Regions from separate parts of the Mesorhizobium waitakense genome, predicted to be linked through region 1. Evidence: riboswitches for the same ligand, from Rfam matches in the RefSeq annotation. Region 1 holds a riboswitch; the other holds the start of a gene.
What was found. A riboswitch is a leader RNA that binds a small molecule or an ion and turns the genes downstream of it on or off. The one in region 1 is predicted to bind cobalamin.
Positions count from the first base shown of each region.

Region 2: it holds a riboswitch for cobalamin, as region 1 does, so the genes downstream of both, AC07FD_RS36400 (aromatic ring-hydroxylating oxygenase subunit alpha) here and AC07FD_RS11980 (DUF1636 family protein) in region 1, are expected to answer to the same signal.

Region 1 is NZ_JBWKME010000050.1:143,352-147,529, reverse strand. Features, by position in the region: gene cobN (cobaltochelatase subunit CobN) at 1-549, opposite strand, end outside; gene cobW (cobalamin biosynthesis protein CobW) at 568-1,605, opposite strand; gene AC07FD_RS11980 (DUF1636 family protein) at 1,608-2,036, opposite strand; cobalamin riboswitch at 2,076-2,281, opposite strand; gene AC07FD_RS11975 (winged helix-turn-helix domain-containing protein) at 2,311-3,510, opposite strand; gene AC07FD_RS11970 (NADH-quinone oxidoreductase subunit A) at 3,842-4,178, shown strand, end outside.
Region 2 is NZ_JBWKME010000194.1:109,372-113,549, reverse strand. Features, by position in the region: gene AC07FD_RS36415 (ABC transporter ATP-binding protein) at 1-175, shown strand, start outside; gene AC07FD_RS36410 (DUF680 domain-containing protein) at 251-490, opposite strand; gene AC07FD_RS36405 (DUF680 domain-containing protein) at 560-760, opposite strand; cobalamin riboswitch at 1,273-1,474, shown strand; gene AC07FD_RS36400 (aromatic ring-hydroxylating oxygenase subunit alpha) at 1,589-2,836, shown strand; gene AC07FD_RS36395 (FAD-binding oxidoreductase) at 2,917-4,017, shown strand; gene AC07FD_RS36390 (ferredoxin reductase) at 4,082-4,178, opposite strand, start outside.

The DNA of each region.
Region 1 (4,178 bases):
GCCCGGCTCATAGTAGCCGGCCTTCGGTACCGCGACAGGCGCCGAAATTGTTGCTTCAGACCCTGCCAGCCGCGCCAGCTTCTGCACCAGCGCGTTCATATTAGCCAGACCGCCCTCGCGAAAATAGTCGAGCAGGCCGTTGAGTTCCTCGCGCGGCAGTGTCGAGGCTTCGATCAGGCGCAGATCCTCGTCGCGGCATTCGCCGGGCAGCAGAGCCAGTTTTATGCCGCGCGCGCGGGCGGTCGAGGCAAGCTGGTCGCAGCCGTAGCGCCACCAGTCGTAGCCGCCGAGGATGCGCACGAGGATAACTTTGGCGTGGCGGGCGACGCTGTCGACCCAGAGGTCGACGGACATCGGATGACGCAGGTCGCGCAAGGCCGCCAGCCGCATCGAGGGCAGGCGCTCGGCATCGGCCTTCCATGCCGCCGCCAGTCCGGCAAGATCGCTGTCGGTGAAGGACAGGGCCACGATATCCGCCGGCGTCTGCCGCAGATCGACCGGCTCGGCGAGATCGTCGAGCGAGGCGGAGGTCGTTGTGAGGATGTGCATCGCGGCCCGTGGTTTGCGTCAGCCGGCGAGTATACGCTCGATCGCCGGGCGGTTCAGCCCCTTCAGGCCGATGACGACGAGGCGCGAGCGGCGGTCATCCCCGGCGGTCCAGGCGCGGTCGTAGTAGTGATTGACGCGCGGTCCTACGGCCTGCAGCAAGAGCCGCATCGGCTTGCCGCCGACCTCGACGAAGCCTTTCACGCGCAGCACGTTCTCTTCCTCGGCGGCGGTAGCGACGCGCTTTGCCAGGTCATCGGGATTGGCGATCGAGGCAATGTCGATGACGAAAGAGTCAAAGTCGTCGTGCTCGTGGTCGAGTTCGTCGTCGTGGTGGGTCTTGCGGTTCTCGATGTCGTCCTCGACGGCAAGGCCAAGGCCGAGCAGCACCGACGGATCGACCTTGCCTTGCGACGTCGGCACGATCTTCACGGCGCGAGCGATGTGCTCATTGATGATGGCGTTGGCGCGGGCGGAGCCCGCAGTGTCCATCAGGTCGCTCTTCGACAGGATGATCAGGTCGGCGCAGGCGATCTGGTCCTCGAACACCTCCTCGACCGGATCGTCGTGATCGAGCGTCTCATCCTGGGCGCGCTGTGCCTGAAGTGCGTCCATGTCATTGGCGACGCGGCCTTCGGCGAGTGCGGGACCGTCGACGACGGCGATGACACCATCGACCGTCACGCGGCTCCTCACTGTCGGCCACTGAAAGGCCTGGACCAGTGGCTTGGGCAGAGCCAGGCCCGAGGTCTCGATCAGGATGTGGTCGACCTTCGGCGACAGCGACAGGATCTGGTCGAGCGCCGGCACGAAATCGTCCGCAACGGTGCAGCAGATGCAGCCATTGGCCAGTTCGACGATGTTTTCCTCCGGGCACGTGTCGATGCCGCAGCCCTTCAGGATCTCGCCGTCGATGCCGATGTCGCCGAACTCATTGACGATGATGGCGATCCGCTTGCCGCCAGCGTTTTCCAGGAGATGGCGGATCAGCGTCGTCTTGCCGGCGCCGAGGAAGCCGGTGACGACGGTGCAGGGGACGCGGGAGACGGAAGCAGTCATGATCAGTCCTTCAGCAGGTCGAGGGGAGGGATGCGGGCCACGAGGCCGCGCTTGAGGCTATCGGGACGGCCGCGCCACGGGATCAGGCCGTCGGTCGAGGTGGCGAAGAGTTTGGCGCCGGTGACGAGGTCGGCGCCGCCGGTTGTGGTCAGGTCGCCGAAGACGTAGCTCCAGCAGCCGTCGCGCAGGATGGCGGCACTGAGCCGGCGCTTGCAATTGCCGAGGCATTCGACGCTGCGGACGCGGATGTTTTCGCCAGATGCAGCGCGGCGTGTATCATCCGCGAGCAGTTCGCCGGCGCGGGGATGAGCATCGGAACCTGTTTCATCGCGACAGGAAGCACAGACGATGACCGTCACGCCGGCAAGGGCATCGCTCTCGCCGGACGAATTGTCCGCTGTGCCAGCCGAAAAACTGCTGTCGTGGTCCAAAAATCGGGCTCCTTGCCCGGAAACCCGCCGGGCGATCGGATTCTATAGTCGCAGACGGCAGGTCTCCTGGCTCGCGGGTCATCGCCTTGGGTAGCCGCCTTCCCGGGAATACCCCAGTGGCTTTCGGCCTTGGCTCTTCGCTTACAGTTGCGGGGACAGCCGCGGATTTGAAATCGGAATTTCGCACCGCATTCCCTCTTGGCTCCTCTCGTTGAAGAGAGGAGACCGTCTGGAGCGGATTTAGGCTTTTGCGGGCGGCGGTGTCAACGTGGGCTTACGACACGGTCAGGTCGGCCAGCGCCGGACCCAAATCACCGGCTGATGTCACTTCAATACGTTCAAGGCCGAGCCAGCCCTGCATCTGCTTCAATTCCTCGAAGAGTTCTGCAGCGGTTTCAGGCGGCGCGCCGGGCTCTGCATAGGCGGCATGGATGCGCAGGACACTGGCGGGGCGATCGGCCTTGAGGTCGACGCGGCCGACGATCCGGTCGCCGAGCAGGAACGGCAGGACGTAGTAGCCATACTGGCGTTTATCGGCCGGGGTATAGATCTCGATGCGATAGTGGAAATCGAACAGCCGCTCCGTGCGTGACCGTTCGAAGACGACCGGATCGAACGGCGCCAGCAAAGCGCGGGCCTCGATTTTTCGTGGCAAACGCGCGTCTTTATGAAGATAGGCCGGCTTGTCCCAGCCTTCGACACGCACAGGCAGCAGTTCGCCTGTTTCAACCAGTTCCTCCAGTCGGCCCTTCATGTCGGCGGGCGACAGGCGGAAATAGTCGCGCAGGTCGCCTGATGTCGCGATGCCGTGGGCGCGGGCAGAAATGCGCAGCAACTCGCGGTGCGCGTCCTCGGCGGCGGGCACCGGCAGGTCGAGGATCGCCTGCGGCAGCACGCGCTCCGGCAGATCGTAGAACCGCTCGAAACCGCGACGGTGCGCCGTTGTGATGCGCCCGGCCCAGAACAGCCATTCGAAGGCGTGCTTGGCATGGCTCCAGCCCCACCAGCCGCCCGAGCCTTTCTGGCCTTCGAGCGCGGAAGCGGCGATCGGCCCGCGCTCAACGACCTCGCGATAGATCTGTTCGATGTAGCCAGCATGTTCGCGGCCCCATTTGGCGAGGCCGAGATACATTTCGTCGCCGCGCTCGGCCCGCTGCATGCGCCAGCGCATCAGCGGGTAGGTCTCGACCGGCAGGAAGGAGGCTTCGTGTGCCCAGTATTCAAACACCGTGCGCTTGCGCGTCACGGCGGCGTTGTCGAGCAGAGCGAAGGGGTAGGGGCCAAGGCGCGAATAGAGCGGCATATAGTGGGCGCGCACCACTGCACTGACGGAATCGATCTGCAGCAGGCCGATGCGGGAGAGAACGCGGGCGAAATGGCGGCGGTCGGGCATACCGGCGGGGCGGGGATCGAGAAACCCCTGGGCGGCGAGCGCGATGCGCCGGGCCATGGCAAGCGAGAACTTTTCCTTCATGCAGACATCACTCTGAGGGTGGTTGGCCGAAGTTCTGATGGGTGATTCCGGCCCATGCTAGCAGGGTTTTGGCGGCAACCATGTCAGGAGACAAAAGTGGAGTGAAAAGAGAAGGAAATCAAACAGGAGCGGATCGGACCAGTTTCCTCGGATATGCCGTCCAGCACCGCGTTTTGAACAAGGTTTGACTTGCTTCGCTGGAAGTGCTGCGCTAACCCTCGCCGCGTTGCAGCATAGGCCCTTAAAACGGTTCAGCGGTTAAACTGTCACGCTTCCGCATTAGGGTCCGGTGCTGTAATCAACGTGGATTGGCGCCAACGGAAAGCCGAGCATGAACGCACTTTTAGGTTCATACCTGCCCATCGTCCTGTTCATCGGCGTTGCACTCGTCGTCGGCCTGGCGCTGTTGGCCGCCCCCTTCCTGGTCGCCTACCGCAATCCCGATCCCGAAAAGCTTTCCGCCTACGAGTGCGGTTTCAACTCGTTCGACGACGCCCGCATGAAATTCGACATTCGCTTCTACCTGGTCTCGATCCTGTTCATCATCTTCGATCTGGAAGTGGCCTTCCTGTTCCCGTGGGCGGTGTCCTTCTCGAAGATCGGCATGCTCGGCTTCTGGTCGATGATGGTCTTTTTGGCGGTGCTGACCATCGGCTTTGCCTATGAAT
Region 2 (4,178 bases), on a different contig from region 1:
TGTCTATGTCGACATCGGCCGCGCCGACCTGCCGCTGGTGACCAAGCTGCCTGGCAATGTCGAGGTCAAGCGCGGTGTGACGCTGCGGCTGAGCGCGGACGCCAACGACCTTCACATCTTCGACGCGGACGGGCACTCCTTCTCGCTCCGTCAGCCGGAAGTAAAGGCGGCTTGAGACAGAACCAAGTCTCGACACGAAAAGAGCGGCGGGCCAGGCCCGCCGCTCTTTTTTGGAAATCAACTTCGGCTGTTAGTGATTGCCGAAGAGGTCGCGGTCGGCGCTCTGCGGGGCGGACTTCTCTACGTCACCCGACGAGTTGAGCAGCTTGCCGACGAAACCACCGCTGTTGCGGATCGAGCCCGTTTGCGAGTTGTCAACCGAACCGACCGCAGGCTGGTTGGCGCCATTCGAACCGTAGTTGTCGCTGGCGGCGAAAGCGCTGCCGGAGATCGCCACGACGGCGGCGGCAGCAAGCATGATCTTCTTCATTTCAAATCTCCTGAATTCTGGATTTCGCCAGGACGGCGGGAGAGCCCGCCGCCTTCTGGGAATCGGCTGTTAGTTGTTGCCGAAGAGGTTACGGTTGCTACCCTGGGCAGGCGTCTGAGCAGCCGGCTCCGACTTCTTGGTCGAAGCGGTGTACGAGCTGTCGACAGCAGCGGTGGCTGCCGGGGCATTCGAACCATAGTGGTCGCTGTTCGCGAAGGCGCTGCCGGAAATGGCCAGAAGGGCGGCGGCAGTGAGGATGATCTTTTTCATTTTTTGGTACTCCAGTATTTCTTATTTTTGCCGTCCGTCTAGCGGCGTGTCTTGGGAAGAAATCGCGTCGTTCGGACAGCCCCGATGTGGGAGAGCCATCCAGCCATTTCCAATCACGAAGTTGTTCCGCGTGGACCAAGAATCCACCACTTGAAATTGTGCCAGGGGTTTCCGCACTCAATGTTTTTCTAAGTTATATCAAAGAGTTGTACGAAACAGGTACCCCGATCACCAACTGTGTCGGAGGCCCAGCGTTCACACGTCCTGCACGCACCGTCAACAGAAACGAACCGTTCGGTTCGATTTTAGCGGCAGCTAATAGTCACTTTTCGATACCGTTAACCTTTTTTGCTTCCTGGCAAGGGGGTCGGTTTCGGCGATATTGGAGCCGGCTATGGTTGCCCAAGAGATAGGGTTCCGCTCCGCGATCGCCGACCGGAACGTTTCGCAAGCGTGTCGCGCCGCATGGATATGATGTCGTTTTCATGCCGATGACGCGCCCGCGATCGTGATTAGATCATGTCATCTCAGGTGCCGCTTCGTGACGACGAGGCGGAGAATTGGGAAGCCGGTCAGAATCCGGCGCTGCCCCCGCAACGGTGGTGGAGTTCAAGTCGCAACGGGAGACCACTGGGCGTCAGCCTGGGAAGGTGTCGCGATGGTCCGCAAGGACAACTCCAGAGCCCGGAAACCAGCCCGAGATGTTTAGACTCGACTGATCGCGGTGGGCGGTCAAGAGGCGGATAGTGCATGTCCGGCGCATCGCCGGCCTGCGTCCAATCCTTCCTCCGTCACCACCAGTTCAGTCCTTAGAAACGAGGACAGGACATGGATGCTCGCAACGACATGCTGAGGCTCTTGAGTGGCCGGCGGCAAGGCTTTTCGCTGGAACAGCCCTTCTACACCGATCCAGACTATTTCAAGCTCGACATGGAGCTGATCTGGTATCGCGACTGGCTGTTCATCGGTCATGATTGCGAACTGCCGAGGCCGGGCAGGTACATCACGGCGCAGATTGGCGACTATCCAGTCGTGCTTGTCCGCGACCAGAAGGGCAATATCAACGCCTTCCACAATTCCTGCCGCCATCGCGGCAGCCGCGTCTGCAATTCCGACAAGGGCACGGCGGCAAAGCTGGTCTGCCCCTATCACCAATGGACCTATGAGCTGGACGGAAGGCTCTTGTTTGGCAGGCAGATGGCCGACGGTTTCGACAAGAGCCAGTTCGGCTTGAAGCCAGTCGCCTGCCAAAGCGTCGGTGGCTACATTTTCATCTGCCTGGCCAAGGAGCCGGCGGATTTCGCACCGATGCGCGCGATGATCGAGCCCTACCTTTTGCCGCACCGGCTGCGCGAGGCCAAGGTGGCGTTCGAGTCGACCATTGTCGAGAAGGGCAACTGGAAGCTGGTCTGGGAAAACAACCGCGAGTGCTATCATTGCGCCGGCAATCATCCGGAGCTCTGCAAGACTTTTCCAGAGGCACCCACGGTGACCGGCGTGCAAGGCGCCGACAGCGACCCGGAAATGCTTGCGCACTGGGCGAAATGCGAAGCGGCCGGCCTGCCGAGCAAATTCCGCATCGACCCGGCCGGACAGTACCGCGCCACCCGCGCGCCGCTGCTGCGCGATGCCGTCAGCTACACGATGACGGGAAAGCGTGCGGTCAAGAAGAACCTGTCCGACAGCGTTTCGACCGACCGCATCGGTTCCTTGCTGCTCTATCACTATCCGACGACCTGGAACCACATTCTGGGCGACCACGCCGTCACCTTCCGGGTGTTGCCGATCAGCGCCACGGAGACCGCGGTGACGACCAAATGGCTGGTTCACAAGGATGCGGTCGAAGGCATCGATTACGATCTCGACGAACTCACCCATGTCTGGACCGAGACCAACGACCAGGACCGGCGGATCGTCGAGGAAAACGCCTTCGGCATCCTGTCGCCCGCCTACGAGCCCGGCCCTTATTCGGAGCTGCATGAGGGTGGCGTCATCCAGTTCGTCGAGTGGTACGCGTCGTTCATCGGCCCGCGCCTTGCCGAAGGCGGCCGGCCGGCGCTGCGCAGCGTTGCCTAGTGCATGTCGCCCAAAAATGCGCAGCGGTTTTGGGATCTCGACATGCACAGGGCAAGAGTGAGGACAAGAGGATGAATGCGATGACCGATCTCGGCCTCTATCGCCATCTCGACCAGATGACGCCCTGGAACGACCGGCTCCAGGTGCTGGAAGTGATCGGCGTCAGCGACGAAGCGCCTGATGTGAAGACCTTCACCTTCCGCTCCGACAACCAGACCTGGTTCCGCTACAAGCCGGGGCAGTTCGTGACGCTGGAACTGCCGACCGCCGACGGGCCGCTGATGCGCACCTATACGCTGTCGTCTTCGCCATCGCGGCCGTTCTCGATCGCGGTGACGATCAAGGCTCAAGCGGGCAGCATCGGCACACGCTGGATGTTCGACCATCTGACGCCGGGCTCGCACGTCAAGGCCTATGGGCCGACAGGCGACTTTTCGCTGCACAGCCACCCGGCCGCCAAGTACCTGTTCATTTCAGCCGGCTCGGGCGTGACGCCAATGATGTCGATGCTGCGTTGGCTGAACGACTGCGCACCATGGACCGATGTCGGCTTCGTCAATTGCGCGCGGCGCCCGGAAGAGATCATTTTCCGCAAGGAGCTCGAACTGCTCGGCAGCCGCATGCCGGGCCTGTCGCTCGGCTTCATGATCGAGGAGCGGTCCAGCCGCGAGGGCTGGTTCGGCCATATGGGCCGCATCGACGCGATCCGGCTGCCATTGCTGGCGCCCGATTTCCGCGAGCGTGAAATCTTCTGCTGCGGCCCCGATCCTTTCATGCGCGCGGTGCGCGGCATGCTGGACGCCGCCGGCTTCGACATGACGAAGTACCATCAGGAGAGCTTTGCCGCGCCTGTCGTGGAGGAGATCCCGGCACCGTTCACCTCGCCGGTGGAAGACGGCGCCGCCATTGTCGTCGAAGCCGCGACACCGATCCGGTTTTCGCTTTCGGATGTCGAGGCCGAATGCGTCGCCGGCCAGACCGTGCTGCAGACGGCCCGCGCCTCGGGTGTACGGATTCCGGCTGCCTGCGAGTTCGGCCTCTGCGGAACCTGCAAGGTGAAGAAGGTCGCGGGCGATGTCGAGATGAGCCACAATGGTGGCATCCTCGATCACGAAATCGACGACGGCTTTATCCTCGCCTGCTGCTCGAAGCCACTTTCGGCGCTCGAGATCGAGGCGTGACCGCCGGGCGATGCCAGGCCGCAGGACGACGACTACGGAAAACCTCTCGAAGTGCCGTGTCCGTTCAAACTCCGTAACGCTCGGTGCGGATGATCTCCGCTGCGACGCCGGCATCGATCAGCGCTTGGGCGGCGGCCGAAACGAAGGCGTTGGAGCCGCAG